3 regions of the Streptomyces sp. NPDC015346 genome follow, and region 1 is predicted to be linked to each of the others. Evidence: predicted binding sites of a transcription regulator. Region 1 holds the regulator's gene; each other region holds the start of a gene.
The links. The regulator HspR, encoded in region 1, represses chaperone genes until heat shock. The targets are predictions, from matches to a motif close to TTGAGNNNNNNNNNCTCAA.
Positions count from the first base shown of each region.

Region 2: lon (endopeptidase La) is a predicted target of HspR. The motif match lies at 7,305-7,323, and genes of this name have one in related genera.
Region 3: dnaK (molecular chaperone DnaK) is a predicted target of HspR. The motif match lies at 8,207-8,225, and genes of this name have one in related genera.

Region 1 is NZ_JBIBTW010000010.1:70-10,410, forward strand. It holds partial or broken gene ACF06X_RS29970 (Hsp70 family protein) at 1-435, shown strand, start outside; gene grpE (nucleotide exchange factor GrpE) at 435-1,088, shown strand; gene dnaJ (molecular chaperone DnaJ) at 1,160-2,341, shown strand; gene ACF06X_RS29985 (heat shock protein transcriptional repressor HspR) at 2,346-2,795, shown strand; gene ACF06X_RS29990 (helix-turn-helix transcriptional regulator) at 2,869-3,852, opposite strand; gene ACF06X_RS29995 (hypothetical protein) at 3,981-4,259, shown strand; gene ACF06X_RS30000 ((2Fe-2S)-binding protein) at 4,256-4,576, shown strand; gene ACF06X_RS30005 (pyridoxamine 5'-phosphate oxidase family protein) at 4,694-5,098, opposite strand; gene clpB (ATP-dependent chaperone ClpB) at 5,221-7,806, shown strand; gene ACF06X_RS30015 (hypothetical protein) at 7,826-8,287, opposite strand; gene ACF06X_RS30020 (YbjN domain-containing protein) at 8,394-8,930, shown strand; gene ACF06X_RS30025 (hypothetical protein) at 8,945-9,994, opposite strand; gene ACF06X_RS30030 (pyridoxal phosphate-dependent aminotransferase) at 10,287-10,341, opposite strand, start outside.
Region 2 is NZ_JBIBTW010000005.1:516,028-526,368, reverse strand. It holds gene ACF06X_RS21385 (response regulator transcription factor) at 1-379, opposite strand, end outside; gene ACF06X_RS21380 (spermidine synthase) at 439-1,113, opposite strand; gene surE (5'/3'-nucleotidase SurE) at 1,305-2,378, opposite strand; gene ACF06X_RS21370 (glycoside hydrolase family 3 protein) at 2,551-4,296, opposite strand; gene ACF06X_RS21365 (MFS transporter) at 4,413-5,744, opposite strand; gene ACF06X_RS21360 (TetR/AcrR family transcriptional regulator) at 5,896-6,555, shown strand; gene ACF06X_RS21355 (hypothetical protein) at 6,623-7,174, opposite strand; gene lon (endopeptidase La) at 7,346-9,766, shown strand; gene ACF06X_RS21345 (lysozyme) at 9,875-10,341, opposite strand, start outside.
Region 3 is NZ_JBIBTW010000002.1:233,368-243,708, forward strand. It holds gene ACF06X_RS07050 (lipase maturation factor family protein) at 1-1,415, shown strand, start outside; gene clpB (ATP-dependent chaperone ClpB) at 1,421-4,069, opposite strand; gene ACF06X_RS07060 (chaperone modulator CbpM) at 4,076-4,408, opposite strand; gene ACF06X_RS07065 (DnaJ C-terminal domain-containing protein) at 4,415-5,419, opposite strand; gene ACF06X_RS07070 (nucleotide exchange factor GrpE) at 5,464-6,111, opposite strand; gene dnaK (molecular chaperone DnaK) at 6,152-8,068, opposite strand; gene ACF06X_RS07080 (Hsp20/alpha crystallin family protein) at 8,312-8,731, shown strand; gene ACF06X_RS07085 (cation:proton antiporter) at 8,809-9,969, opposite strand; gene ACF06X_RS07090 (cation:proton antiporter regulatory subunit) at 9,972-10,341, opposite strand, start outside.

The DNA of each region.
Region 1 (10,341 bases):
GGCGGCTCCTCGCTGCCGAAGGACGAGGTCGACCGGATGCGCCAGGAGGCCGAGCAGTACGCCGACGAGGACCACCGTCGTCGCGAGGCCGCCGAGTCCCGCAACCAGGGCGAGCAGCTCGTCTACCAGACGGAGAAGTTCCTCAAGGACAACGAGGACAAGGTCCCGGGCGAGGTCAAGACCGAGGTCGAGACCGCCGTCGCCGAGCTGAAGGAGAAGCTCAAGGGCGACGACACCGCGGAGATCCGCACCGCCACGGAGAAGGTCGCGGCCGTCTCCCAGAAGCTCGGCCAGGCGATGTACGCCGACGCCCAGGCGGCCCAGGCCGCCGGTGGCGAGGCGCCGGGCGCCGGTGCCAAGGCCGACGACGACGTCGTGGACGCCGAGATCGTCGACGACGAGAAGCCGAACGACGCGAAGGGTGGCGCTGCCTGATGACGGAGGAGACCCCGGGCTTCGAGGAGAAGCCCGACGTCCCCTCCGGCGCCGAATCTGACGACGCCGCCGAAGCCGCCGAGACCCCCTCCACGGAGGAGGTCCCGGCGGCCCCGGCCGGGGACGTAAGCCAGACGGCCGGCCTGACGGCCCAGCTGGACCAGCTCCGCAGCGCGCTCTCCGAGCGCACGGCGGACCTCCAGCGGCTCCAGGCCGAGTACCAGAACTACCGCCGCCGCGTGGAGCGGGACCGGGTCACGGTCAAGGAGATCGCCGTCGCGACCCTCCTGACCGAGCTCCTGCCCGTGCTCGACGACGTCGGCAGGGCCCGGGACCACGGCGAGCTCGTGGGCGGGTTCAAGTCGGTGGCCGAATCGCTGGAGACCGTCGTCGCCAAGATGGGACTGCAGCAGTTCGGCAAGGAGGGCGAGCCCTTCGACCCGACGATCCACGAGGCCCTGATGCACTCGTACGCGCCGGACGTCACCGAGACGACCTGCGTGGCGATTCTGCAGCCGGGGTATCGGATCGGCGAGCGGACCATCCGGCCCGCGCGCGTGGCCGTGGCCGAGCCCCAGCCCGGGGCCGCGCCGGCCGCGAAGGAAGAGAAGTCGGCCGACGAGGAGAGCGGTGCCCCCGAGGAAGGTGCGTGACCTGGTCCCTGTGGGGCCGGGCCACGTGCCCTGCGGGGTGACGCGATGATCGTCCGGGAGGAGGGACGTCGATGAGCACGAAGGACTTCGTCGAGAAGGACTACTACAAGGTTCTCGGCGTCCCCAAGGACGCCACCGAGGCCGAGATCAAGAAGGCGTACCGGAAGCTCGCCCGCGAGAACCACCCGGACGCCAACAAGGGCGACGCGAGCGCCGAGGCGCGGTTCAAGGAGATCTCCGAGGCGAACGACATCCTCGGCGACCCCAAGAAGCGCAAGGAGTACGACGACGCTCGCGCGCTCTTCGGCAACGGCGGCTTCCGGGCAGGGCCGGGCGGTCCGGGCGGCACGTTCAACTTCGACCTGGGCGACCTCTTCGGCGGCGCCCAGGGACCCGGCGGGGCGGGCGGCTTCGGCGGCGGCCTCGGCGACGTGTTCGGCGGGCTGTTCAACCGGGGCGCGGGCGGCGGTCCCGGCACGCGGACGCAGCCGCGCCGCGGCCAGGACATCGAGTCCGAGGTGACGCTCAGCTTCACCGAGGCCATCGAGGGCGCCACCGTCCCGCTGCGGATGTCCTCCCAGGCGCCCTGCAAGGCCTGTTCGGGCACCGGCGACAAGAACGGCACGCCCCGGGTGTGTCCGACCTGTGTCGGCACCGGCCAGGTCTCGCGCGGCGGCAGCGGTTCGTTCTCGCTGACCGACCCGTGCGTGGAGTGCAAGGGCCGCGGCCTGATCGCCGAGACACCGTGCGAGGTCTGCAAGGGCAGCGGGCGGGCCAAGTCCTCCCGCACCATGCAGGTCCGCATCCCGGCGGGCGTCTCCGACGGCCAGCGGATCCGGCTGCGCGGCAAGGGCGCTCCCGGCGAGCGCGGCGGCCCGGCGGGCGATCTGTACGTGGTCGTCCATGTCGACACCCACCCGGTCTTCGGCCGCAGGGACGACAATCTGACCGTCACCGTGCCCGTCACCTTCGCCGAGGCGGCGCTCGGCGGCGAGGTCAAGGTGCCGACCCTGGGCGGCCCGCCGGTGACGCTGAAGCTTCCCGCCGGGACCCCGAACGGCCGGACGATGCGCGCCCGCGGCAAGGGCGCCGTCCGCAAGGACGGCACGCGCGGCGACCTGCTGGTGACGGTCGAGGTCGCGGTGCCCACGGAGCTGGACGACAAGGCCCGCGAGGCGCTCGAGACCTACCGCGAGGCGACGGCGGGCGAGGACCCCAGGGCAGAGCTGTTCCAGGCCGCGAAGGGAGCTTGACGCGATGGACCGACCAGGACGTAGCCGTAACCCCTACGAGCTGACCGACGAGAGCCCGGTGTACGTCATCTCGGTGGCGGCCCAGCTCTCCGGCCTGCACCCGCAGACCCTCCGGCAGTACGACCGTCTCGGCCTGGTCTCTCCCGACCGCACGGCCGGGCGGGGCCGGCGCTACTCGGCCCGCGATATCGAACTGCTGCGCACCGTCCAGCAGTTGTCGCAGGACGAGGGCATCAACCTGGCCGGCATCAAGCGCATCATCGAGCTGGAGAACCAGGTCGCGGCGCTGCAGGCCAGGGTCGCGGAGCTGTCGGCGGCGCTGGACGGCGCGGCGATGGCGATGCAGCAGCGGGAGGCGCAGGTGCACGCCTCGTACCGGCGCGACCTGGTGCCGTACCAGGATGTGCAGCAGACGAGCGCGCTGGTGGTCTGGCGGCCCAAGCGCCCCGAGTGACCGAAGCCCGCATGACCTGAAGAGTGTGAAGGCCCCCTCCGCGGAGGGGGCCTTCACGTCGTCATGGGGCCCCTCAGCCGTCCTGGTCCAGGATCCCGGACTGGGCGATCAGATAGCCGAGCTGGGCCCGGCTGCCGCTGCCCAGCGCGGCGGCGAGCTTGGCTATGTGGGCGCGGCAGGTGCGGACGTTCATGCCGAGGCGGCGGGCGATGGCCTCGTCGACGTGGCCCTCGACGAGGAGTTTGGCGATCGAGCGCTGCACCCCGCCGATCCCGTCCACGGACGGGCTGTACGGGATCTCCTCCTCCCACGGCACGCCGTGGAGCCAGAACTGGTCGAAGACGCCGACGAGGTACTGGACGAGTCCTTCGTGGCGCAGTTCGAGCGCGACCCGCCGGTCCCGGCGCGCCGGGACGAAGGCGATCTTGCGGTCGACGATGATGAGCCGGTCGATGATCTCCTCGAGCGTGCGCACCTCGAGTCCGTACGGGGCGATCCGCTCGACGTACCCCATGGTCGCGGAGTGGTGCCGGGCGGTGTGCTGGTAGAGGGTGCGCATCCGGATGCCCCGGTCGAGCAGCGGCTCCACGCGGCGCAGCCCGGCCTGCACGACCTCGGGCTTGCGGCCGCTGCCCGGCTGGATGGTGAGCAGCTCCTCGGTGCACTCGTTGATGACGCGGTCGAGGGTGGCGTTGATGAGGCTGAGGCCTTCGAGGACGGTGATCGCCTGGGTCGCGGAGGGGTCCGGGGCGTTGATCGTCATGAATGGCTCGAACGTGTCCGCCAGGGAGATGGCGAGCTGCCGGCGTTGCTGGATCTCCCTCTCGATGGGGTGTATGAGCTTGTTCAGCGCGATGGACGGCGGTATCGGCCGCAGCCACTGCGAGTCGTCCGGATCCGGGTGCAGCAGGGCCAGTTCGATCAGGCACGGGACGGAATCCACCTCCGCGCGGGAGATCCGGCCGGCCCGCAGCGCGGTCGCGTAGAGACGCCTTCCGGCGTCGCACAGCTCGCCCGGACCGTGCCCGGCGTCCGTATCGCCCTGGTTCGGCTCCATTTGCACCCCCCTCAGGGTCCTGAATTACAGGAACATGATGCCTGGCACCGCTGGTGGAAGGGTTCGGAGTGAGCCATCGTCTTATTCGCGGGGGAGGAGGTAATGATCAAAAGAGGTGGAGATCGGCCATGACCAGGATGGTTCGTGCACTTGGCGCCATAGCTTTCGCTGCAGCGGCTGCTCTTGGCGCTCTCGCCGCCAACGGCGAGCCGACGTGGGACACGCCGCCGGCGAACAACGTTGTCGCGGCTCCGGGCGAGCCGACGTGGGACTTCGTGAAGACGGTCGCGGGTGAGCCCACGTGGGACCTCGCTCCGACGGCCGAGGGAGAGCCCACATGGGACTCCGGCACGACCGGCGAGCGTGAGCCGACATGGGACTCTGCCCCGGCGGGCGCGGACGCATGACCGTGCCGCCGGACGACCGGGTCTTCCGGCGAGAGATGGCCTCGGCCTATCGATCCGGGTGGCATTTCATCGATCTCGTCACGGCCATTCCCCACCGTGGCGATTCGTTGATGGTCACCCTCTTCGGAGAACCGATCGTCGTCGCTCGTGAGCAGGACGAGGACGTTCGCGCCTACCGGTGCCTGAGGCGGCCTCGAGGAGCCCCGCAGCCCGTTCGCTGTGCCATCCGGTACGGCATGATTTTCGTCAACCTCGACCAGCGGGACCACCAGCTGGTCGAGCCCGAGACCACCACCGCCACCCCCCGCAGTGCCTGAGCGGTTCCCCCGTCGTTGTAGATCGCTCAGGTGCTTCCCCCACACAGCGGCGCCATCGCGGACCTGAAACGCGATGGCGCCGCTGTGCTGTCCGCGTGCCGTCGGGCGGGACTCGGGCTACGCCCGGCCCATCGCCCGCGTGAGCGTGATCTCGATGACCACCCGGTCCGGGTTCGGCGACGGCGTGCGGCCGTAGCGGGCCGCGTAACGCTCCACCGCGTCCGCGACGACCTCCGCCTCCGTACGGATGCGCGCCACGCCCTCCAGGGTCGCCCAGCGGCCCTTGTCGACCTGACAGACCGCCACCCGCGCCCCCTCCGGCCCCGCCGCGAGCACGTTGGCGACCTTGTGGCTGTGCTTGTTGGTGATGACCCGCGCCAGGCCGTTCTCGGGGTCGTACGTCACCCCCACCGCCACCACGTGCGGCGTACCGTCCGGGCGCGGGGTCGTCAGGGTGCTCATGTGGTACTCGCGCCAGAAGCTGAGATACGCGTCGTCCGGGTTCCTCGGGTCAGTCGCCATGCCGCGAGCCTATCCTTGAGTGGAATGGACTCAACTTTGTGTACGCTGGATGAGTCATACGTTGAGTCATGCGCTGAGTCGTACGCGAGGACAGGACGCGCCGACAGGAGGAGACACCGCACGTGGACGCCGAACTGACCAACAAGAGCCGGGACGCCCTCAACGCGGCCACCAGCCGCGCCGTGTCCGACGGGCATCCCGACCTCACCCCCGCGCATCTGCTTCTCGCGCTGCTCGCGGGGCAGGAGAACGAGAACATCGTCGACCTGCTCGCCGCCGTCGAGGCCGACCAGGTCGCTGTACGGTCCGGAGCGGAGCGGCTGCTCGCCGCCCAGCCCAGCGTGACCGGTTCCACGGTCGCGCCGCCGCAGCCCAACCGTGAGCTGCTCGCCGTCGTCGCCGACGCCGCCGAGCGTGCCAAGGAGCTCGGGGACGACTATCTGTCCACCGAGCACCTGCTCATCGGGATCGCGGCGAAGGGCGGAGCGGCGGGCGAGGTGCTGGCCCAGCAGGGGGCGAGCGCCGCGAAGCTGCTCGACGCGTTCGAGAAGGCAAGGGGAGGGCGCCGGGTGACCACACCCGACCCGGAGGGTCAGTACAAGGCGCTGGAGAAGTTCGGTACGGACTTCACGGCGGCCGCGCGCGAGGGAAAACTGGACCCCGTCATCGGGCGCGACCAGGAGATCCGGCGCGTCGTCCAGGTGCTGTCCCGCCGCACCAAGAACAACCCGGTCCTCATCGGTGAGCCCGGCGTCGGCAAGACCGCCGTCGTCGAGGGCCTCGCCCAGCGGATCGTGAAGGGCGACGTGCCCGAGTCGCTGAAGAACAAGCGCCTCGTCGCGCTCGACCTCGGCGCGATGGTCGCCGGCGCGAAGTACCGCGGCGAGTTCGAGGAGCGCCTGAAGACGGTCCTGTCCGAGATCAAGGCGAGCGACGGACAGATCATCACCTTCATCGACGAGCTGCACACCGTCGTCGGCGCGGGCGCCGGCGGCGACTCCGCCATGGACGCCGGCAACATGCTCAAGCCCATGCTGGCCCGCGGCGAGCTGCGCATGGTCGGCGCGACCACGCTCGACGAGTACCGCGAGCGGATCGAGAAGGACCCCGCCCTGGAGCGCCGCTTCCAGCAGGTCCTCGTCGCCGAGCCGTCGGTCGAGGACACCATCGCGATCCTGCGCGGACTCAAGGGCCGGTACGAGGCCCACCACAAGGTCCAGATCGCCGACTCCGCGCTGGTGGCCGCGGCCACCCTCTCCGACCGGTACATCACCTCCCGCTTCCTCCCCGACAAGGCCATCGACCTCGTCGACGAGGCCGCCTCCCGGCTCCGCATGGAGATCGACTCCTCGCCGCTCGAGATCGACGAGCTGCAGCGGGCCGTCGACCGGCTGCGCATGGAGGAGCTCGCGCTGAAGAACGAGACCGACGCGGCGAGCAGGCAGCGGCTGGAGAAGCTGCGGCGCGACCTCGCCGACCGCGAGGAGGAGCTGCGCGGCCTGACCGCCCGCTGGGAGAAGGAGAAGCAGTCCCTCAACCGCGTCGGCGAGCTCAAGGAGCGCCTCGACGAGCTGCGCGGCCTGGCCGAGCGAGCACAACGTGACGGTGACTTCGACACCGCCTCCAAGCTGCTCTACGGCGAGATCCCGGCCCTGGAGCGGGAGCTGGCCGAGGCCTCCGAGGCCGAGCAGGAGGTCGCCCGGGACACCATGGTCAAGGACGAGGTCGGCCCCGACGACATCGCCGACGTGGTGGGCGCCTGGACCGGGATCCCGGCCGGCCGCCTCCTGGAGGGCGAGACGCGGAAGCTGCTGCGCATGGAGGAGGAGCTGGGCCGGCGCCTGGTCGGCCAGAGCGAGGCCGTCCAGGCCGTCTCCGACGCCGTGCGCAGGACCCGGGCCGGTATCGCCGACCCCGACCGCCCCACCGGCTCCTTCCTCTTCCTCGGCCCCACCGGTGTCGGCAAGACGGAGCTGGCGAAGGCGCTCGCGGACTTCCTCTTCGACGACGAGCGGGCCATGGTCCGCATCGACATGTCGGAGTACGGCGAGAAGCACTCCGTCGCCCGGCTGGTCGGCGCCCCGCCCGGCTACGTCGGGTACGAGGAGGGCGGCCAGCTCACGGAGGCGGTCCGCCGCCGCCCGTACAGCGTGGTCCTGCTCGACGAGGTGGAGAAGGCCCACCCGGAGGTCTTCGACATCCTGCTCCAGGTCCTCGACGACGGCCGGCTGACCGACGGCCAGGGCCGGACGGTGGACTTCCGCAACACCATCCTGATCCTGACGTCCAACCTGGGCAGCCAGTACCTCGTCGACCCGGCGACCTCGGCGGAGCAGAAGAAGCAGCAGGTCATGGACGTCGTACGGGCCTCCTTCAAGCCGGAGTTCCTCAACCGGCTCGACGACCTGGTGGTGTTCTCGGCGCTCGGCAAGGAGCAGCTGGGCCGGATCGCACGGCTCCAGATCGACCGGCTCGCGGCGCGCCTGGCCGAACGCCGGCTCACGCTCGACGTCACCCCGGCCGCGCTCGACTGGCTGGCCGAGGAGGGCAACGACCCGGCCTACGGCGCCCGCCCGCTGCGCCGCCTGATCCAGACGGCGATCGGCGACCGGCTCGCGAAGGAGATCCTCGCGGGCGAGGTGACCGACGGCGACACGGTCCGGGTGGACCGCTCCGAGGACGGCCTGATCGTGGGCCCGTCGCGGTAGGACCGTCCGGCGCCGGGCGTCAGACGTCGAAGGCACTCAGGCGTACGAGGGCGGACTCGCCCTCGTACGCCACCTTCACGTGGACCACGACCGGGCCGTTCAGCTCGACCTCGGCGCCGTACTGCATGTCCACGCACAGGTCGTGGTCGCAGAACTGCGGCTCGTCCGGTTCCGCGCCGGGGTAGGTCCCGGCGACCCACCCCGCCGCCTCACGGCGGGGCATCCGGAACTCGGCCGTGACGTACGTGTCCAGCCAGCTCGTCGTGGTGCACCGGGGCCCCTGCGCGCTCTTCGGCATGGTCGCCTGGGCCCACGTCATCACCTCCGTGCAGTCGGCGGGCTCCGGATCGCCCGCCTGGCCGAACGCGATCGCGCCCCACACGAGCAGGGCGAGCGGGCCGCCACAGACGACCGTCATCAGCGCCGACACCCAGATCCAGGTGCGCGGGCGCGGCTTCACCGGCTTCGGTTTCTCCCCCATGGGCACCAGATCCTGTCAGCCCGCAGCGGATCGCGGGAGGCGGGGCTTGCCATGGACCGCCCGGCATGGGAGAGGATGGCGGCAACCGTACGAAGGGATATTCACGGTGAGCATCGACCCGTCCTCGATTCCGAATTTCGGGGGCCAGCCCCAGCCTCAGGCCGCAGGACCGGCGGGCCCCGTCGTCCCCGACCAGGACCTGGTCAAGCAGCTCCTGGACCAGATGGAGCTGAAGTACGTCGTCGACGACGAGGGTGACCTCGCGGCGCCGTGGGAGGAATTCCGCACGTACTTCATGTTCCGCGGCGACGAGGACCAGCGGGTCTTCTCGGTGCGGACGTTCTACGACCGCCCGCACTCCGCCGACGACCGCGTCAAGATCCTCGACGCGATCGACGACTGGAACCGCCGCACCCTGTGGCCCAAGGTCTACACGCACCTGCACGAGGAGGAGGACGGCTCCGCCACCCTCCGCCTCATCGGCGAGGCGCAGATGCTGATCGGCACCGGCGTCGCCCTGGAGCACTTCGTGTCCTCCACGGTCAGCTGGGTCCGCGCCTCCATCGAGTTCGACAAGTGGCTCGTCGAGCAGTTCGGCCTCCAGTCCCCCGAGGACAAGGAGTCCGGCGAGGCCGGCGCGTAAGACGGACTTCTCCGTCACAGGGCCATGTTCGCGAGCGTCAGCGCGTACGTCCCGTAGCTGAACGAGAGCCCGGCCAGGGCGGCGATCACCACGATCGCCGCCCTCGGCCGGGCTTTCGTCAGTGCCAGGGCGAGGGGCACAAGGAGCGGGAACGCCGGCAGCAGGAAGCGCGGCTTGGACTCGAAGAAGCCGGAGCCGCAGACCGTGATGACCACGAGCACGCCCGTGTAGACCAGGACCGGCAGCGGGGGCCGCTCCACGACCGCGAGCAGCGCGAACAGCAGGACACCGGCCGCCGCGATCACCAGCGCCATCACGAAGCCGAACTGCGTCGGCCCCCTCAGCATCTCCCGTACGAAGAGCAGTGCGCCGACCCCGAAGTCGAAGCGCGAGGTCCAGCCCTCCTGGACGGCGAAGTAGCCGCCGACCAGATCGCCGCGCCGGGCGCCGACCCACAGCAGGTACGAGAGCCAGCCGACCGGCGCGAGCGCCGCCCCCGCCCATACCCGCCAGGGCGCGCCTCTGCGGGACCACAGCTCGTACGCGGCCGCCGCGAGGACGGCCGCGGCGATGGCGATGCCGTTGGGCCGCGAGAGCCCGGCCAGGGTGGCCAGCGTGCCCGCCCACAGCCACCGGCCGGTGAGGAGCGCGTACAGCGACCAGGCGGCGAAGGCGGTCATCAGCGGCTCGGTGTACGCCATGGTCAGCACGATCGAGTGCGGCAGCAGCCCCCAGAGCAGCACGAGGAGGACCGCGGCGGGCCGCCCGTACAACTGCTCCCCGACCAGGTAGATCCCCCACGCCGCCGCGCCGGCCGCGAGCCAGGACAGGAGCAGTCCGGCGGTGCCGCCGGTGACCGGCAGGACGGTGGTGACGGCCCGGACGAGGCCGGGATAGAGCGGGAAGAAGGCCAGATCGGACTGGACGATTCCGTCGGGCCAGTGGATCGTGCGGCCGTAGCCGTGCGCGGCGATCCGGATGTACCAGTCGGAGTCCCAGGACGTCGCGAGCAGCGCGCGCGGTGAACGCCCGATGTGCCAGGACCAGAGCGCGAGCACGATCATCCCGGTCAGCCGCGCGGCGGCGAAGAGCCCGAGCGCGGGGGCGGCCCGGTGCAGCGAGGCCCGCCATCGGGGGACGCTCCGGACACCGGCGGACGCCGGCCGGTCGAGAGTCTCGGCGGACAGGGTGCACCTCCGTGCGCGCGGGAATCAGATCCGGCCCGGCGAATCGGTCTACCCGACAATCACGGGGGCGCGCGGGGGGCGCGCGCGAGCGGTGCGCCCAACCGGGTGGAACTTTCCTCCTTCGCCGCCTTTCGTCGTCTCTCGTAGCCTTTGGGCGTCGTCGGACCGGTCAGAGGCCCTTCAGGCGGGACACCGCCTCCTCGAGGACGCTCGTCCGCTTGCAG
Region 2 (10,341 bases), on a different contig from region 1:
CCGCCAGCTCACGCATCGAGAACGGCTTGGTCATGTAGTCGTCGGCGCCGACGCCGAGCCCGACCAGCATGTCCGTCTCGTCGTCACGCGCCGTGAGCATCAGGACCGGAACCGGCCGCTGGGCCTGGACCCTGCGGCACACCTCCAGACCGTCGAAGCCCGGCAGCATCACGTCGAGCACCATCAGGTCCGGCTGCCACGCCTCGGCGGCGTCCACCGCGGCCGGACCGTCGGTCGCCGTCTGGACGAGGAACCCCTCCGCCCGCAGCCGCGCGGAGATCGCATCCACGATCGTCGTGTCGTCCTCGACGACCAGCACCCGCCTCTGCGCGCCCGGAGTGGCCGCCGCACCGTGGTGAGTGGTGTGTGTCTGCTCCATTGCCCCGCCTCGCATCGCTGATGTCGGCCAGAAGCCTAGAGGCACCGGTGGCGTCCCGGCTACGCAGGCCTGACGCCGAGGTGCACCACGTCGGGGACGCCCCGGGCAACGGGGATCTCTTCCGTCCGTACCCCGTTGAATCCGGCATTCCGCAACGACTCCTCGAAATCCGGGGACGGCCTCGCGGACCAGACGGCGAGGATCCCGCCGGGGTTCAGCCGGGCGGCGCAGGCCGCCAACCCCTCTGCGGAGTACAGGCCTTGGTTGTCCTCGGTGACGGTCCAGTCGGGTCCGTTGTCGATGTCCAGGCAGAGCGCGTCATAGGTGTCGGGCGAGGTACGGACGTACTCGACCAGGTCCGTGTGCAGGATCACGCACCTCGGATCGGCGAGCGCGCGGCCGGAGATGGCCGCGAGGGGCCCGCCCCGGTGCCAGTCGATGATGGCCTCTTCGCGCTCGACGACCGCGATCCGGCTCCAGCGGGGGTCAGCGGCGGCGTGCGCGAGCGAGAATCCGACGCCCAGGCCGCCGATCAGGACGGACGGGCCGCCGTCCGCCCGCTCCGGGGGGAGGGCGTCCATCGCCGCGTCGATCAGCAGCCGCTCGGACCGCCCGTCGGAGGTGTCCATCAGGAACGTTCCGTTGGCGATGATCTCGAAGTGCTCCGCGCGTCTGCGCAGGACGACTTCGCCGTACGGGCCCTCGCGGCGGTCGAGGATGACGGGGTTCGGCATGTTCACTCACTCCGGTCTCGGCTCGGCGGACGGTCCCGGCCATCCTCGCCGGGCGGGGCGGGCCGGGACAAACGGATACCGGCGGGAGGGAGTTGCTACGGAGCTACGGAGCCACGGAGCTACGGAGCTACGGAGTTACCGAGCTACGGAGCCATGGGCCCGCGGAGTCACGGGCCTACGGTGTGGCGCGGTCACGGCCGGGGGGCGTCGTGGCGCACGTACCGCTCGACCCGGTTCAGCTCGCGGCGGGCGTCGACGGGTGTGCCGTACGTCCGGTCCCAGGTGATCGGGGCGATCGTGACATGGCCCTTGTCCAGGAGCCAGGTGGAGTCGGCGTCCGCACGGCCCTCCGCGCACTCCCCGGCACCGCTGCCGTCGAGGGGGCACAGGCCGAGGGCGATGTCGAAGGTGTCGCCGCCCGCGCCGCCGCGCTGCCGGAAGTCGTGGAAGACGACGGCGCCGTCGCCGACCCGGGTCCACACCGGGGCCTTGGCCCGCTGCCCCGCGCTGACGTCGGGGTAGTCGACCTTGAGCGCGAACGCCGGGTTCAGGAGGTCGCGCTCGACGAGGCCGGCGACGAGGCGGGCCCCGAAGTCGGCGTGGACGCGGTAGTTCGCCAGGGGGAAGAACGTGTTGGTCGCGTCGCCGGAGGAGGAGAACGCGATCGCGGGCACGCCCTGGTCGATGGCGGCGACGGCCGCGCCGACCGTGCCGGAGTCGTTGACGCTCGCGGAGACGTTCGGGCCGGAGTTGATGCCGGTGAGGACCAGGTCCGGGTGCTCGGACCAGCCCACCTTCGCCTTGAGGCCGCCGCGCAGGGCGAGTTTGACGGTGTCGGCGGGGGTCGCGCTCGGGGTGTCGTCGGCGCAGGCTCCGTCGGCGAGACAGACGCCGAAGACGGCCCCCTGGGAGGGGGCGCCCGCGCAGTCGCTCTCGTAGCCGGCGGGCAGCGTGGTGCGGCGCTGGGCGGTGACGACGCCGCCGTTGGTGACGGCCGTGCCCTTGCCGGACTGGACCTGCCAGGGGGCCATGACGACGACGTCGGCGCCGGCGGCGCACAGGGCGCGGCGCAGTTCGTACAGGCCGAGGCCGTCGGAGTTGTTCGCTCTGGCGGCTCGCATGGAGTCGTCGTTGGAGATCAGGACGCGGAGTCCGGTGAGGGGCCGGGCGTCCTGAGCGGGCGCGGCCGGGGTGGCGGCGTAGGCGGTGGCGCCCACTCCGGCGAGGACGGCGGCGGCCGTGGTCAGGGCGAGGTACGTGCGCATGGGAGTGCGGTCCCTTCGGGTGCGTGAAGGCAGGGTGGGGCTTCGGGGTCGATCCGGGGCCCTGCCCCCCCACGGGAGGGCCCCGGATCACGCGGGGTCGTTCAGGTACCCCGCGGTCCATGGGTGGCCTTCGGGCCGGTCAGAGCTTCAGGCCGGTCAGAGTTCGGGCCGGTCAGAGCTTCAGGCCGTGGCCGTGGGGGAAGACCGGGTCCGCCGTGTCGTTCGGTACGTCCGGGCGGGCCGCGGCCACCGCCGCCATCGAGCGCGGGAGCTCGAAGGGCAGCGTGCCCTCCGCCTTCGCCCGGCCGAAGGCCACGTCGAGCAGGGCCTCGTCGCTCGCGCCGTAGTCGGCGATCAGCGCCGCCGCGTGCTCGGCGATCTCGGGGAGGACGGCCGGCCGCTCCAGGTTGACGCAGACCACCGTCGGGACCGTCGCGAGCAGCGCGAGGACGCGGGCCGGCTCGGGCCCCTCGAAGGCGAGGGTGCCGGAGTGGAAGAAGGACTCGAAGCGGTTCGGCCGCTCCTCGTACGGGGTGCGCAGCCGCAGCACGGCGAGGTCGGCCTCGGCCGGGGCGGTCACCACGTCGCCGTACGCCGCCGCGACGACCCGGTCGACGTTCTCCACGTACAGCTTCGGCCGTCCCGACAGGGGCAGCGGACCGTCGGTGAGGACGGTGAGCGACCGGCGCTGGGCGGCGGCGCCCGCCGCCTTGAAGTCGGCGCGGCCGACCGTCTCGGCGGCCTCGTCGGGATCGACGTACCGCCGCTCGTCGAAGAGGCCGAGGACGAACTTCTCCCGCAGCAGCCGACGTACGGAGTCGTCGATCCGCGCCTCGGAGACCCGGCCCGCGCGCACCAGTTCGACGATCACCTCGGGGCACTGCTCCCCGCCGAACTGGTCGCAGCCGGCGTCCAGCGCCTTCGCCGCCCGTTCGGCCACGCTCAGGTGCTCCACGCCCCAGGCGCGCGCCTCGTGGATCTCGCCGAAGATCGTCGCGTCCGTGAGCAGCCCCCAGTCGGTGCAGACGATCCCCGTGAAGCCCAGCTCCTCCCGCAGCAGCCCCGTGACGACTCCCCTGTTGAAGCCGAAGCCGACCTCTTCCCAGTCGGTGCCGATGGGCCGGCCGTAGCAGGGCATCATCTGCGAGCAGCCGGCGGCGACGGCGGCCCGGAAGGGCTCCAGGTGGTGGTCGCGCATGCCGCCGGGATAGACCTGCTCCTTGCCGTGCGGGAAGTGCGGGTCCTCGCCGTCCTTCTGCGGGCCGCCGCCGGGAAAGTGCTTGACCATCGCGGAGACCGACTCCGGTCCGAGCTCCTCGCCCTGCAGCCCGCGGACGTACGCCCGGACCAGCTCGCATGTCAGGGCGGCGTCCGAGCCGAACGTGCCGGACTGGCGGGCCCAGCGGGGCTCGGTGGCGAGGTCGATCTGCGGGTGGAGCGCGGTACGGAAACCGACCGCGAGGTACTCGCGGCGCACGGTGTCGGCGAAGCGGAACACCAGCTCCGGGTCGCCGATCGCGGCGAGGCCCAGCGCCTCCGGCCAGGCCGAGAACGCGCCCGCGCCGAACGAGGCCCCGATGTTGTCCGTGAAGGCGTGGCGCGGGTCGGTGGAGAGCGAGACCGGGATGCCCAGCCGGGTGGCGGCGGCCATCTCCTGGATCGCGTTGTGCCACCGGGCCATCTCGCGGGCGCCGTAGGTGCCCAGCAGATTGAAGTGGGTGAGGTGGCGGCCCTCGATCAGCTCCGGGGTGGTGAACGGCAGCATCGAGCCGTCCGTCTCGGTCACGGGGGTGCCGTCCGGGTTCATCATCAGCATCGAGTGGAAGAGCTGACCGGCCTTCTCCTCCAGAGTCATCCGGGCGAGGAGGTCCTCGACGCGCTCGGCGACGGGACGGGCGGGGTCCTGGTACGGGTGCATGTCCGGGCTCCTGGATGTCACTGGGTGTGCTGGGCGTGCTGGGCGTTCTGGGGTGCCAGTGGGTGCCGCTGGGTGCCGCTGGGTGTCGCTGTGTGCCGCCGTGTGCCAGGGGGGTGTCACTTGACCGAGCGGATGAACTGGACGGCGGCCGCGCCGAGGACGCAGGCCACACCGCCGAAGAGGAAGAGCGCGCCGTAGTTGCCGCCGCCCCCGGTCGCGAGCAGCGCGGGCGCCATGATCGGGACGAGCGACTGGGGCAGGGCGTTGGCGATGTTCAGGACCCCCATGTCCTTGGCGGACTCCTCCGGGTCGGGCAGGACGGCCGCGGCGAGGGCCACGTCCACGGAGAGGTAGAGCCCCTCGCCGAAGCCGAACACCACGAGGGCGAGGACGAACATCCCGAAGGAGTGGGCGGTGGCGATGAGGGCGAGGCCGGCGCCGATGACGACGGAGGAGGCGAGCACGTACGGCTTGCGGCGGCCGGAGCCGTCGGAGAGCACACCGCCGAGCAGCGAGCCCGCGACGACGGCGGCCACCATCGCCACCATGCCGGTGAGGAGCCTGCCGGAGACCTCGTCCTGGCTGTATCCGAGGCGGTCCATCAGGAAGTACACCTGGTAGCTGGTGACGCAGGCGATGCCGACGAAGACCAGGAAGCGGCCGACGAAGTTCCAGGCGAAGTCGGGGTGCCGGCGCGGGGAGACCCAGAAGCTGCGCAGGAACTCGGCGACGCCGTACGGGGGGAAGGCGCCGGCCTTCGCCGGCCGGTCGCGCATCACCGCGGAGAGGAGGACCACGGACGCCAGGCCGATGACGGCGGGCACGAGGAAGGCCAGCGCGATCGAGGAGCGGAAGGCGTCGGCGAGGAAGGAGCCGAGCACCAGCGCGATCGAGGTCATCATGCCGACGACGCCCGAGACCCGGGCCTGCTGATGGTGCGGGACGAGGTCGGGGATGCAGGAGACCAGGGCGGCCATGGCCGCGTTGCAGCCGAGCTGGGCGACGGCCCAGCCGAGCATCAGGGCCGGGACGCTCCCGCCGGTGGCGACGGCCGCGAGACCGGCCAGGCCGACGGTCATGCCGCCGATCAGCCAGGGCCGGCGGCGGCCGAACCGGCTGGTCGTACGGTCCGACAGGGCGCCGAAGACGGGGTTGCCGATCATGGCGAGGACCGCGCCGAGGGCGAGCACCTTGCCGAGGGCGGCGCCGCGGTCGGCCTCCGGGACGATCTGGGCCACGCGCAGGGCGAGGGTGACCATCACCGGGGTGAGGACGGCGACCATCAGCCCGAGCTGGGCGAGGGCGAGGCCGAGGACCAGCTTGGCGGGGGCGTTCGCCGGGGCTTTCGCCGGGGCGGTGGGCGGGGTGGGGCCCGGGGGGACCGGGGCGGGGGAGCTGACGCCGGCTCCGACGCCGACGGCGTCCGCCGGGTCGTGGGTGATGGCCATAGGGGGACTCCATCGATCACGGGCCGGCGGCGGGTGCCGGCCTGGGCGCGCTCAGGCTAAGCGTGAAAACCGAGTGACCACTAGGTTTCTGAAATGTGTCCTGCGTCACAGCACGTAAGGGGCAATTCGGGCACGTCATAAGGTGGTCCCCATGCCGGAGAACAAGGGCGGTACGACCCGCAGAAGCGCAGGCAAGGGCAGCTACGCGGTGGGTGACGCGCGCCGCCGCAAGATCCTGGACACCGCCGTCGACCACTTCGGGCAGTGGGGCTTCCACGCCTCCTCGCTGGCGCGGATCGCGAACGACTGCGGCATCACCCAGGGCGGACTGCTGCACCACTTCCGCAGCAAGGAGGACCTCCTGCTCTCCGTCCTCGCGCAGAGCGAGCAGCACGACGTGGAGCGCCTCCTCGCCGAGGAGCCCGAGTCGTACGCCGCGTTCCTGGGGAAGCTCGTCCGCCTGATCGAGGACAACACCCGGCGGCCCGGCATCGTCCGGATGTTCAACGTGCTCGTCGGCGAGTCCGGCAACGTCGGGCACCCCGCCCACCAGTACTTCAAGGAGCGCTACGCGCGCGTGCTGCGGCACAACGTCGAGCTGCTGGAGGCGGGGGTACGGAGAGGAGAGCTGCGGCAGGACATCGACTGCCGGGCCGTCGCCGAGGAGCAGCTGGCGGTGATGGACGGACTGCAGCTCCAGTGGGCCCTGGACCCGGCCTCCATGGACATGCCGACGCGGGTACGGGCCTTCCTGGACCGGCAGTTGAGGGAGATCGCGGCGACGGGGGAGGGGCTGCCGGGGGAGGGCTGAGGCCGCCGGTGCCCCCACCGCCCAGGCGCGTCCCGCGGTTCACCCCTGGTTCCCCGGGGTCCGGCCCTCAGGGGCCGGTCGGCGGGCCGCCCTCGGGCAGTGCCGCGAACACCCGGGCCAGCGCGGGCGGGATGCCGCCGTCCGTGGCGACCACGAGCCGGTGCTTGTACGTGACCATGTACCGGAAACCGTCGTGCGCCGGCTCCCCGGTCGGCCGGTCCGGGACCTTCGCGTAGGCCGGGTCCTCCAGGGCCGCGCGGAGTTCCGCGACCTGAGCGGGGGTCATCCGGCCCTCGCGCGAGGACTTGATGCCGTGGCGGACGGTGTAGCCGCCGTCGTGGCGCACGATCAGCTGGTTGACGACGCCCGCGATGCCGCCGTTGACGTTCACCTCGACGAGGACCTCGTCCGGGGCGGGTTCGTCCTCTTTGACGGTCTCACCAGGCGTCCCGGTCGGAGACGTTTCGGGGGGTGTCCCGGCGGCCGTCCCCGTGGAGCCGCCGACCGGCGGCGGCGGGACCTCCTGGTCGCCGCACCCGGCCACCGTCAGCGCCGCCGCCACCACCGCCGCCGCGACCCACGACCGGCCCCGCGCCCCGTAACGCCTCCTGCGCATCATGCCCCGAGCATGCCGCCGGCCGCCGCCATTGACCAGGGGTGGGCCGCCGCGAGAGCCCTGGTCGCACACCGCGCGAGAGCGATCGCTCAGAGCGAACAAACACCGGGGAACATTCCTCGGCTCACGAGCATTGAGTCCATACAGCTCAACTTGACTGCCGAAGGGGAGATCATGGCTGCTGAGAACGCAGGCTCGCCGGAGCACTCGACGCTCACCTTGCCCGTGCTGCCGCTCGACGACGAGGTCGTGCTGCCCGGCATGGTGGTGCCGCTCGACCTCTCCGCCAACGACGTACGCGCCGCTGTGGAGGCCGCCCAGGCCGCCGCGCGTTCCGGCACGGGCAAGCCCAAGGTGCTGCTCGTGCCCCGCATCGACGGGCACTACGCCGGGACCGGTGTCCTCGGCACCGTCGAGCAGGTCGGACGGCTGTCCGACGGCGACCCCGGCGCGCTCATCCGCGGCCTCGGCCGTGTGAAGATCGGCGCCGGCACCACCGGCCCCGGCGCGGCCCTGTGGATCGAGGGCAGTGTCGTCGCGGAGACCGTGCCCGAGCCGCTGCCCGGCGCCGTCACCGAGCTGGTCAAGGAGTACAAGGCGCTGGCCACCAGCTGGCTGAAGAAGCGTGGCGCCTGGCAGGTCGTGGACCGCGTCCAGCAGATCGACGACGTCTCGGCCCTCGCCGACAACTCCGGATACTCCCCCTTCCTCACCGTCGAGCAGAAGGTCGAGCTCCTGGAGACCGCCGACCCGGTCGCCCGCCTCAAGCTCGCCACGGCCCAGCTGCGCGACCACCTGGCCGAGCAGGACGTCGCCGAGACCATCGCCAAGGACGTCCAGGAGGGCGTCGACAAGCAGCAGCGCGAGTTCCTGCTGCGGCGCCAGCTCGAAGCCGTACGCAAGGAGCTGCGCGAGCTCAACGGCGAGTCCGAGGGCGACGAGTCCGACGACTACCGGGCGCGCGTGGAGGCCGCCGACCTGCCGGAGAAGGTCCGGGACGCGGCCCTCAAGGAGGTCGAGAAGCTGGAGCGGTCCAGCGACCAGTCCCCGGAGGGCTCCTGGATCCGCACCTGGCTCGACACCGTCCTCGAACTGCCGTGGAACGAGCGGACCGAGGATCAGTACGACATCCAGGGCGCGAAGGGCGTCCTCGACGCCGAGCACGCGGGCCTGGAGGACGTGAAGGAGCGGATCACCGAGTACCTGGCGGTGCGCAAGCGGCGCGCCGAGCGCGGGCTCGGGGTCGTCGGCGGCCGCCGGGGCGGCGCCGTGCTCGCGCTGGTCGGCCCGCCCGGCGTCGGCAAGACCTCGCTGGGCGAGTCCGTCGCGCACGCGATGGGACGGAAGTTCGTACGGGTCGCGCTCGGCGGTGTGCGGGACGAGGCGGAGATCCGCGGCCACCGGCGTACGTACGTCGGCGCGCTGCCGGGCCGGATCGTACGGGCGATCAAGGAGGCCGGGTCCATGAACCCGGTGGTCCTGCTCGACGAGATCGACAAGGTCGGCTCCGACTTCCGGGGCGACCCGGCCGCGGCGCTGCTCGAAGTCCTGGACCCGGCGCAGAACCACACCTTCCGCGACCACTACCTGGAGGTCGAACTCGACCTCTCCGACGTGGTCTTCCTGGCGACGGCGAACGTCCTGGAGGCCATCCCGGAGGCGCTGCTCGACCGGATGGAACTGGTGCGGCTCGACGGGTACACGGAGGACGAGAAGATCGTCATCGCCCGCGACCACCTGCTGCCGCGTCAGCTGGAGCGGGCCGGTCTGGAGCCGGGCGAGGTGGTCATCGAGGACGCCTCCCTGCGGAAGCTGGCGGGCGAGTACACCCGGGAGGCGGGCGTACGGAACCTGGAGCGGTCCATCGCGCGGCTGCTGCGGAAGGTCGCGGCGCAGCACGAACTGGGCGACCGCGACCTGCCGTTCTCGGTCGGCGTGGACGACCTGCGCGGGCTGATCGGACGCCCGCACCACGTCCCCGAGTCCGCCCAGGACCCGGCGGAGCGGCGCACCTCGGTGCCGGGCGTGGCGACCGGGCTCGCGGTCACCGGCGCCGGCGGTGACGTCCTCTTCGTGGAGGCGTCCCTCGCCGACCCCGAGACGGGCGCGGCCGGGCTGACCCTGACCGGTCAGCTGGGCGACGTCATGAAGGAGTCCGCGCAGATCGCGCTCTCGTTCCTGCGCTCGCACGGCGCGGAGCTGGAGCTGCCCGTGACCGGCCTGAAGGACCGGGGTGTGCACATCCACTTCCCGGCGGGCGCGGTCCCGAAGGACGGGCCGAGCGCGGGTATCACGATGACGACCGCGCTGGCCTCGCTGCTCTCCGGCCGCCTGGTCCGTACGGACGTGGCGATGACGGGCGAGGTCTCGCTGACCGGCCGGGTGCTGCCGATCGGCGGTCTGAAGCAGAAGCTTCTGGCGGCCCACCGGGCGGGGATCACGACGGTGGTGATCCCGAAGCGCAACGAGGCCGACCTGGACGACGTCCCGGCCGAGATCCTCGACAAGCTGGAGGTCCACCCGGTCACGGACGTCCGCCAGGTGCTCGAGATCGCCCTGGCCCCGGCGGAGGTGCCGGTGGGCGTGGCGGCGTAGTCCCCGCCCCCGCACCCGCCCCCTCCCCCCGCCCCCAGCTCCCGCGACCCCCCGGACGTGCCGCGCGTCCGGGGGGTCGTCGTCGGGAGGTCCGGAGCCGGGGGACCGTCAGCCTTTCGCCAGGGCCTGTACCCGCGAGAGGTCGCCGTTGAAGTGGTTGTGGTCGCCGACCGTCGGGCCGGACGAGGTGTACTGCCACATCGTGTAGTACGGCCAGCCCGCCGGGAGTTCGCCGACCGTCGTGGCGTACCGCGCGATCCAGAGCGGGTTCGTCGCGCCGAAGCCGGAGTAGTTGCCGGTGCACTGCTTCCACCAGCTCGTCGCCGTGTAGATCACCGGGTCACGGCCCGTCCGGTACTTGTACCGGTTCACGAAGTCGCGGATCCAGGCGACCATCCCGGACTGCGTCTTGCCGTAGCAGGTCGCGCCGTACGGGTTCCACTCCATGTCCAGCGCGCCCGGCAGCGTCCTGCCGTCACCGGACCAGCCGCCGCCGTTGTTCACGAAGTAGTCCGCCTGCGCGGCGCCCGTCGCCGTGTCCGGCGTGGCGAAGTGGTACGAGCCGCGGATCATGC
Region 3 (10,341 bases), on a different contig from region 1:
CGGACGGTGACTACTGGCTGGGCCGGCTGGTGTTCCAGCGTGGACTGGCCCTTCTGTACCTTGTCGCCTTCCTGAGCACCGCCCTTCAGTTCCGGGCCCTGATCGGGGCGCGCGGGCTGCTTCCGGTTCCGAACTTCGTCGCGTCCGTACCCTTCCGGCAGTCGCCCGGCATCTTCCACCTCCACTACTCGGACCGCTTCTTCGCGAGCGTCGCGTGGACGGGCGTGGCCCTGTCCGCCGTCCTGGCGGCGGGAGCGGCCGACCGGGCGCCGCTGTGGGCGTTCATGCTGCTGTGGGCCCTGCTGTGGGTGATGTACCTGTCGATCGTCAACGTGGGGCAGACCTGGTACGCCTTCATGTGGGAGTCGCTGCTGCTCGAAGCGGGCTTCCTGGCGATCTTCCTGGGCAACGAACGCACCGCGCCTCCGGTCCTGGTGCTGTTCCTGCTGCGCTGGCTGCTGTTCCGTCTGGAGTTCGGCGCCGGGCTGATCAAGCTGCGCGGCGACCCCTGCTGGCGCGATCTGACCTGTCTCTACCACCACCACGAGACGCAGCCGATGCCCGGCCCGCTCAGCTGGTTCTTCCACCATCTGCCGAAGCCGCTGCACCGGGTCGAGGTGGCCGGCAACCACGTCGCGCAGCTCGTCGCGCCGGTGTTGCTGTTCACGCCGCAGCCGGTCGCGAGCGCGGCCGCCGGCTTCATCGTCGTCACGCAGCTGTGGCTCGTCCTGTCGGGCAACTTCGCCTGGCTCAACTGGCTCGCCGTGCTGCTCGCGGTGACCGCGATCGACGGGGCGCTCGCCGCCGAGGTGCTGGGTCTGCCCGAGCCGCCCGCCTTCGGCGCCACACCCGCGTGGTACGAGGGTGTGGTCATCGCCGTCACCGTGCTCGTCGTCGTGCTCAGCTACTGGCCGGTGCGCAACCTGCTCTCCCGCCATCAGGTGATGAACTACTCCTTCAACCCCCTCCATGTGGTGAACACCTACGGCGCCTTCGGCAGCGTCGAGCGGGTCCGCCACGAGATCGTGATCGAGGGCACCGACGAGCCGGAGATCACCGACGGCACGGAGTGGAAGGAGTACGGCTTCCGGGGCAAGCCCGGTGACGTGTCCGCTCTGCCGCCGCAGGTGGCTCCGTACCACCTGCGGCTGGACTGGCTGATGTGGTTCGCCGCCATCTCACCGGCGTACGCGCTGCCCTGGTTCGCGGCGTTCCTCGTCAAGCTGCTCGACAACGACCCGGTCGTGCTCAGGCTGCTGCGCCACAACCCCTTCCCCGACTCCCCGCCCAGGTTCCTGCGCGCCCGGCTCTACCGCTACCGCTTCACCGACCGCCACGAGTTGCGCGCCACCGGCGCGTGGTGGCACCGCACCCTGGTCGGCCCGTACGTCCCCCCGGTCACGAAGGCGGGCTGAGCGTCTCACGAAGGCCGGCTCACGCGTCCTTCGGGCGAAGGGGCCTCCCAGGTGACGGTGAGCCGGCCTTCGGCGGCGTCGACGTCGACGGTGACCGTCGAGCCGTCGGCGACGTCGCCGGCCAGCAGGGCGCGTCCGATGCGGGTCTCGACCTCGCGCTGGATGAAGCGGCGCAGGGGCCGGGCGCCGTACACGGGGTCGAAGCCCTCGGCGGCGATGTGGCGGCGGGCGGCCTCGGTCAGCTTCAGGTCCAGGCGGCGGTCGGCGAGCCGCCGGCGTACGTCCTCGGTCAGCAGGTCCACCACCCGCTCGATCTCGGGCAGGGTCAGCGGCTTGAAGAGGACCACGTCGTCGACCCGGTTGAGGAACTCCGGCCGGAAGTGGGCGCGGAGTTCGGCCATGACCGCGGCCCGGGCCTCCTCCTTGATCTCGCCGTCCGGTGTCACCCCTTCCAGCAGGTACTGGGAGCCGATGTTGCTGGTCATCACCACCACGGTGTTGCGGAAGTCGACGGTGTGGCCCTGGGCGTCGGTGAGGCGTCCGTCGTCGAGCAGCTGCAGCAGCGTGTTGAACACGTCCGCGTGGGCCTTCTCCACCTCGTCGAGCAGCACCACCGCGTACGGCTTGCGCCGCACGGCCTCCGTGAGCTGACCGCCCTCCTCGTAGCCGACGTATCCGGGCGGGGCGCCCATCAGACGGCTGACCGTGTGCCGCTCCTGGTACTCGCTCATGTCGAGGCGGATCATGTTGTCCTCGGTGTCGAACAGCGCGGCCGCCAGGGTGCGCGCCAGCTCGGTCTTGCCGACGCCGGTGGGGCCGAGGAAGAGGAACGAACCGATGGGCCTGCGCGGGTCCTTGACCCCGGACCGGGCGCGGATGACGGCGTCCGCGACCAGCTGGACGGCCTCGTCCTGGCCGATGACGCGCTCGTGGAGGATCTCGTCGAGCCGCAGCAGCTTCTGCCGTTCGCCCTCCAGCAGGCGGCTGACCGGGATGCCGGTCCAGCGGGCGACGATGGACGCGATCTCGTCCTCGGTGACGACCTCGCGCAGCAGCCGTCGGCCGCCCTGCTTGGTGGCGAGCTGCTCCTCCTCGGCCTGGAGCCGCCGCTGAAGCTCGGGCAGCCGGCCGTGGCGGAGTTCGGCGGCGCGGTTGAGGTCGTACGACCGCTCCGCCTCCTCGGCCTCGTACCGTACGTGTTCGAGCTCTTCCCGCAGCGTCTGGACCTTGCGCAGCGCCTGACGTTCGGCCTCCCACCGGGCGCGCAGCGCGTCCGCCTCGGCGCGGGCGTCGGCCAGCTCCTTGCGCAGCTCCGACAGTCGGGTCCGGCTCGCGGGGTCCTCCTCCTTGGCGAGGGCCGCCTCCTCGATCTCCAGGCGGCGTACGCGGCGGGTGAGCTGGTCCAGCTCGGCCGGCATCGAGTCGATCTCGGTGCGCAGCATGGCGCACGCCTCGTCGACGAGGTCGATGGCCTTGTCGGGGAGGAACCGGTCGGAGATGTAGCGGTGGGAGAGCGTGACCGCGGCGACCAGGGCGCCGTCCTGGATCTTCACGCCGTGGAACACCTCCAGACGCTCCCGCAGGCCGCGGAGGATGGAGACGGCGTCCTCCTCGCTCGGCTCGTCGATCATGACGGGCTGGAAGCGGCGCTCCAGTGCGGCGTCCTTCTCGACGTGCTTGCGGTACTCGTCCAGCGTGGTGGCGCCGATCATGTGCAGCTCACCGCGCGCGAGGAGCGGCTTGAGCATGTTCCCGGCGTCCATGGCGCCCTCGGCGGCCCCGGCGCCGACGACGGTGTGCATCTCGTCGACGAACAGCAGGATGCGTCCCTCGGCGGCGGTGACCTCGTGGAGTACGGCCTTGAGCCGTTCCTCGAACTCGCCGCGGTACTTCGCGCCCGCGACCAGGGAGCCCATGTCGAGGGCGAAGACGGTCTTGTCGCGCAGGCCCTCCGGGACGTCCCCGTGCGCGATGCGCTGGGCGAGCCCCTCGGCGATGGCGGTCTTGCCGACGCCGGGGTCGCCGATCAGGACGGGGTTGTTCTTGGTCTTGCGGGAGAGGATCTGCACGACGCGGCGGATCTCCGTGTCCCGCCCGATGACCGGGTCGAGTCTGCCGCCGCGCGCCTCCGCGACAAGGTCACGGCCGTACTTCTCCAGCGCCTCGTAGGTGACCTCGGGCATGGCGGAGGTCACCCGCTGGTTGCCGCGCACCGAGGTGAGGGCGTCCAGGAACTTCTCGCGGTTCAGGCCCTGTTCGTGCAGGATCCGCCCGGCGGCGCTGCCCGTTCCCTCCTCCAGGACGGCCAGCAGCAGGTGCTCGACGGAGACGTACTCGTCCTTGAGCCGTTTCGCCTCCTGCTCGGCGGCGTCGAGGAGGCGGGCCAGCCGCTGGGAGACGTACACCTGGCCGGGCCCGGCACCGGGCCCCGAGACGCTCGGGCGACGGCTCAGCGCGGCCTCCACCGCGGTGCGCGCCCGGTCGGGATCGGCGCCGGCGGCGGTCAGCAGGCGGGGGACGAGACCCTCGCCCTGGTCGAGCAGGGCGAGCAGCAGGTGCTCCCCGTCGACCTCGACGTGGCCGAAGCGCAGCGCCTTGGTCTGGGCGTCCCGCAGTGCCTCCTGGGACTTCTGCGTCAGCCGGTTCATGTCCACTTCGGTTCACCTCCTGCCCATGCCGCCGCCGTGCCGGGAGAGGACGGCTTCCAGCTCTTCGATACGGTCCAGCAGGTCCAGGACCACGCCGAGCGCCGCGTAGTTCAGGCCGAGGCCGGCCCGGAGCCGCTGGATCCGGGCCACCCGCACCAGGTGCGCGGTGCCGAACCACAGATCACCCGCCCTGTCCGTGTCGGGCTCCAGCAGGCCCAGCGTGACGTAGCGGCGTACCAGCTCTGGATGAAGGCCGGTGGCCGCGGCGAACTCGTCGATCGTGACACCGGCGTGGTATGTGGTGGTCGCGCGGACCAGTGGATAACGGCCGGGGCTGTGCGCCACGCCCGCTCACCCCCTTCCTCTGCTGTCGCGGGAGGCTCTCGGGTCGAAGTGCGACTCCTTGGCGAGGCGCTGGAACAGGTCTCGTTCCGTCGGCGTGGGATCGGCCGGTACGACGATCCTCACCTCGGCGTACAGGTCGCCGGCCGGGCCGCGGCGGCTGGGCATGCCCCGCCCGCGCAGCCGCAGTTTGCGTCCGCTGGAGGAGCCGGGCGGCAGCTCGACCCTGGTGGTGCCGCCGGGGGTCTCCACGGGGACGGACGCGCCCAGCGCGGCCTCCCAGGGGGTGACCGGGAGGTCGACGGTGATGTCGCGGCCGTCGACGCGGTAGCGGGGGTGCGGGGCCAGCCGCACGACGAGGTACAGGTCGCCGGAGGGTCCGCCGCCGGTGCCGGAGCCGCCCTCTCCGGCGAGGCGGATGCGCTGTCCGTCGACGACGCCGGGCGGGATGTTGACCTCGTAGCCGCGCGGACCGGCCGAGGTGTCGAGGGTGACGCGCCTGCGTCCGCCGGCGTAGGCGTCCTCCACGCTCAGGGTGATCTCGGCCTCCTGGTCGGCGCCCGGCATCCGGCCGAAGCCGCCCCGGCCCGCGCCGCCGCCACCGCCGAAGAGGCCGCCGAACAGGTCCTCGAAGCCGCCACCGCCCATACCGCCCAGGCCGCCGAGATCGGCGAAATCGGCGCCGCCGAAGCCGCTGAACCCCTGGCCGCCGGTGTTCACGTACACCCGTCGGCCGCCGCCCGCCCCGAAGGGGCCGCCGGGCCCGCCCGCCGGCTCCTCGCGGGCCTGGCGCCAGGCGGGTCCGAACCGGTCGTAGCGGGCCCTGCTGTCGGGGTCGGAGAGCACTTCGTACGCCTCGCTGAGCTCCTTGAACCGCTCCTCGGCTCCCGGGTCCTTGTTCAGGTCGGGGTGCCAGCGGCGGGCCAGGTTGCGGTACGCGCGCTGGATCTCCTCGGCGCTCGCGTTCCGGGCGACGCCGAGTACGTCGTAGTAGTCACGGTTCGATGTCGCCATCGACTACTCCACCGGTCCCTGTCGTCGGTCCCTGTCGTCGTCCTTCACTCCTCCGGCTTGGCCGCCACCGACACGACCGCCGGCCGCAGGAGCCCTCGGTCGCCGCTGTATCCGGCGCGCAGCACCTGGACGATGCTGCCGGGCGCGGCCGCCGGGTCCTCGCGGACCTGCGCGGCCTCGTGGCGGCCGGGGTCGAACGGCTCGCCGACCTCGGCGATCCGCCGGTAGCCGAGGTGCGCGAGCACGGCGAAGGCCTGCTGGCAGACCGCCTCCACGCCCGCGATGATCGCCCGCGGATCGGCCTCGGCGTGCTGGAGAGCCAGCTCCAGGTGGTCGACGACCGGCAGCCACGCGGCGGTCACGCGGTCGCGCTCGGCGCCGCGGACGTCCTCCAGCCGGCGCTCGTGCCGTTTGCGGAGGTTCTCCGTCTCCGCCACCGCGCGGTGCCAGCGGTCCCGCAGCTCCTCCACGTCCAGCTCCGGAATCGCCGGGGCGGCGCGGGGTCCGCCGGCCGTCTCGGACGCGTCGGCCGTTCCGGTTCCTTCGGTTCCTTCGGCGGCTTCGGCGGCTTCGGCGCGTGTCTCCGAGAGGGCCTCGGTCGCCGCGGCCGCCGCGGCCTCGACGTCGCGCCGGGCCTCCTCCTGTGCCCGTTCCTCGGCAGGGCCTGTGGGTTCTGGGCGTTCCTGGCTCATGGTCCCTCATCCCGCTGTCGGCTCGTGTCGGTCCTCTGTGTCAGTCGGGCCTGAACTCCGCGTCGATCACGTCGTCCCCGCCGGGTCCCGGACCGCCGGGTCCGCCCTGGGGCCCCGGCCCGGCTCCCGGTCCGCCCGGCCCCGGTCCCGGTCCGCCCGGTCCACCGCCGGCGGCGGCGAGGCCGTGCAGCATCTGCTGCAGGTCGGCGGTCAGGGACCGCACCCTGTCGAGCGGCGCCTCTTCCTTGACGGCCTGCCGGGCGTCCGCGATCAGCGACTCGGCGCGGGCCTTGTCGTGTACGGCGACGGCGTCGCCCAGCTCGCCCAGCCGCCGCTCCACCTGGTAGGCGAAGCTGTCGAGCTCGTTGCGCGCCTCGACGAGTTCCCGCATACGGGTGTCCTCGGCGCGGTTGCGTTCGGCCTCGTCGACCATCCGCCGTACCTCGGACTCGTCCAGCGTGCCGCTGCCGGAGACGGTGATGCTCTGCTCGGCACCGGTGTCCTTGTCCTTCGCGGACACGTTCAGGATGCCGTTGGCGTCGATGTCGAACGTCACCTCGATCTGCGGCACGCCACGCGGCGCCGGACGGATGTTGTCCAGCCGGACACGGCCGAGCACCCGGTTGTCCGCGGCCCGCTCGCGCTCGCCCTGGAGCACGACGACGTCGACGGCGGGCTGGTTGTCCTCGGCGGTCGTGAACGTCTCGCCGCGCCGGGTCGGGATGGTCGTGTTGCGCTCGATCAGCTTGGTCATCAGCCCGCCGAGCGTCTCGACGCCCAGCGACAGCGGGGTGACGTCGAGCAGCAGGACGTCCTTGACCTCGCCCTGGAGGACGGCCGCCTGGACGGCCGCGCCGAGGGCGACGACCTCGTCGGGGTTGACCGACATGTTCGGGTCCTTGCCGCCGGTCAGCCGCCGCACCAGCGCCTGCACGGCGGGGATGCGGGTGGATCCGCCGACGAGGATGACCTCGTCCAGGTCGTCGGCGGTCACCTTGCCGTCGGCCATCGCCTGCCGGACCGGTCCCATGCACCGCTCGACCAGATCGGCGGTGAGCTGTTCGAAGGTCGCCCGCGTCACGGTGGTCGTCAGGTGCTTCGGACCGGAGGCGTCGGCGGTCACGAAGGGCAGGTTGATCTGCGTCTGCGCGGTCGCGGACAGCTCGACCTTCGCCTTCTCCGCCGCCTCGTAGAGCCGCTGCAGCGCCTGCGGGTCGCGGCGCAGGTCGATCCCGTTCAGCCGCTGGAAGTCCTCCGCCAGGTGGTCGACCAGGCGCCGGTCGAAGTCGTCGCCGCCCAGATGCGTGTCACCGGCGGTGGAGCGCACTTCGACCACGCCGTCGCCCACGTCGAGGATGCTCACGTCGAACGTGCCGCCGCCCAGGTCGAAGACGAGCACGGTCTCGTGCTTCTTCTTGTCGAGCCCGTACGCCAGCGCCGCCGCGGTCGGTTCGTTGATGATCCGCAGGACATCGAGACCGGCGATGCGGCCGGCGTCCTTGGTGGCCTGCCGCTGCGCGTCGTTGAAGTACGCCGGGACCGTGATCACCGCCTGGGTGACCTTCTCCCCGAGTTGCTTGGCGGCATCGTCGACGAGCTTGCGCAGCACGGCGGCGGAGATCTCCTCGGGGGCGTACGGCTTGCCCCGTACGGAGAATCGCGCCGCGTCCTCGGGGCCCGCGACCACTTCGTAGGAGACCTGCTCGGCCTCCGTGCGGACCTCGCTGAAGCGCCGGCCGACGAACCGCTTCGCCGAGTAGACCGTGCCCTTGGGGTTCAGCACGGCCTGGCGCCGCGCCATCTGCCCGACGAGCCGCTCACCGGTGTCGGTGAACGCCACCACCGACGGCGTCGTGCGGCCGCCCTCGGTGTTGGGGATCACCCGCGGGTGGCCGCCCTCGTAGACGGCGACCACCGAGTTGGTCGTACCGAGATCGATACCCACAGCCTTCGCCATGGCCCTGCCTCCACGCTGCTCGCCACGGCCGTGTACTCACGCCGCGGGGTGCCCGTCAGGGAGCCTCGCAATCATCGGCGTCGGTACACGTCACCGCCTTGCTCCGTCCTGTACCTCATACACCTCCAGGGATAAAAGTTGAGCCTGACATTGTCAAGAAGGATGGGGGGAGTTATATAAGAACTGTCGGACGAACTCCGACGGCCACCGCACGGCCCACACCATCGAGGAGGCGATGATCAGATGCTGATGCGGACCGATCCCTTCCGTGAGCTGGACCGACTCAGTCAGCAGGTCTTCAGCGGCGGGCGACGCCCCGCGGCGATGCCCATGGACGCGTGGCGCGAGGACGACTCGGTCTGGGTCAAGTTCGACCTGCCGGGTGTCGACCCCGAATCTGTGGACCTGAGCGTCGAGAAGGACGTGCTGACCGTCCAGGCCGAACGGAAGCCCGAGATCAAGGAAGGTGCCGAGACGGTGATCTCCGAGCGGCCCACCGGCACGTTCAGCCGTCAGCTCTTCCTCGGCGAGACGCTGGACACGGAGCACATCGAGGCGACGTACGACGCCGGTGTGCTCAGCCTGCGTATCCCGGTCGGCGAGCAGGCCAAGCCGCGCAAGATCGAGATCAGCACCGGCACGCACAAGGAACTGCAGTCGTAACCACGGTCGCGAGTACGTGCGAAGCGGATGGAACGGGCGTCCCACCGGGCCAGGCCCGGGCCGGTGGGACGCCCGCTCTATCCGTGGCGGCTCTCGTCCCACCGGCGGGGACGCGCGCCCGCCAGCCGGGCGAGGACCGGCCCCGCCAGGGCCAGGACGAAGACATAGGCGGTGACGAGCGGGGCGAGGTCCTCGTCCAGTGCGCCGACCAGCCCGACGATGACGATGGAGAATTCGCCGCGCACGACGAGCGCCGTTCCGGCGCGGAGTTGACCGCGCTTTCCGACCTGGTCGCGGGAGGCGGCGTACCGGCCGGTGAGCACCTTCGTGACGGCCGTGACCACGGCCAGGGCGAGGGCGGCCGGAAGGAACGGCACCAGTTCGCCGGGGCCGACCGACAGCCCGATGGAGAGGAAGAAGATCGCCGCGAACAGGTCCCGGAGGGGACCGAGCACGGCTCGGGCCCGGTCGGCGGTCTCGCCGGTGAGGGTGAGCCCGACGAGGAAGGCCGCCACCGCCGCGGTCACGTGGACGAGTTCGGCGAGCGCGGCGACCATCAGGGTCAGGCCGAGCACCCTGAGCAGGAGCTGCTCGTCGTCGGGGTGCGAGAGCAGCCGTCCGAGGTGATGCCCCCACCGGTACGAGGCGGTGAAGGCCGCCAGCACCGCGCCGACCGCCGCCAGGAAGCCGAGCACGGCCTGCCACCATGTGCCGCCCGCGGCGAGGACGGCGAGCACGGGCAGGTAGGCGGCCATGGCGACGTCCTCCATGACCAGGACGGAGAGGATGGACGGGGTCTCGCGGTTGCCCAGTCTGCGCAGGTCGGACAGGAGCCGGGCGATCATGCCGGAGGAGGAGACGTACGTCGCGCCCGCAAGGGCCAGGGTGCCGACACCGTCCAGGCCGAGGAGCCAGCCGGCCACCGCGCCCGGCACCGCGTTCAGGACGAGGTCGACCACGGCGGAGGGCACGTGCCGGCGCAGGCTCGCCGTGAACTCGGGCAGGGAGAACTGCAGCCCGAGCGTGAGCAGCAGCAGGACCACGCCGATGGCGGCGCCGGTCTCGACGAACACACCCGCGGCCGGGACGGGGGCGATACCGCCCTCGCCTAGCGCCAGGCCCGCGAGCAGGTAGAGCGGGACGGGCGAGAGGGTGAGGCGGCGCGCCACCGCGCCCAGCACGCTGAGCGCGGCGAAGATGAGGCCGAGCTCGAGGAGCAGCGTGACGGGGGTGGCCACCCTCAGCCCTGGATGATCTCGTCCACGTCGGCGATCCCCTCACGGGTCCCGATCACGACCAGGACGTCACCCGCCTGGAGCGTCTCGTCCGCCGCCGGGGACGCGATCACGTTCTCGCCGCGGACGATCGCCACGATGGAGGCGCCCGTCCGGGTCCTGGCCCGGGTGAGTCCCAGGGGCCGGCCGGCGTACGGGCTGGACGCCCTCACCTCCACCTGGCCGGAGAGCAGACCGGGCATCTCCTTGGTGAGGTCGGCGAAGCGTTCGGCGATGCGCGGCGCCCCCAGGATCTCGGCGACCGCGTCCGCCTCCTCGCCGTTCAGCCGCACCAGCGGGCGGGCCTCGTCGGGGTCACCCCCCACGTAGACGACC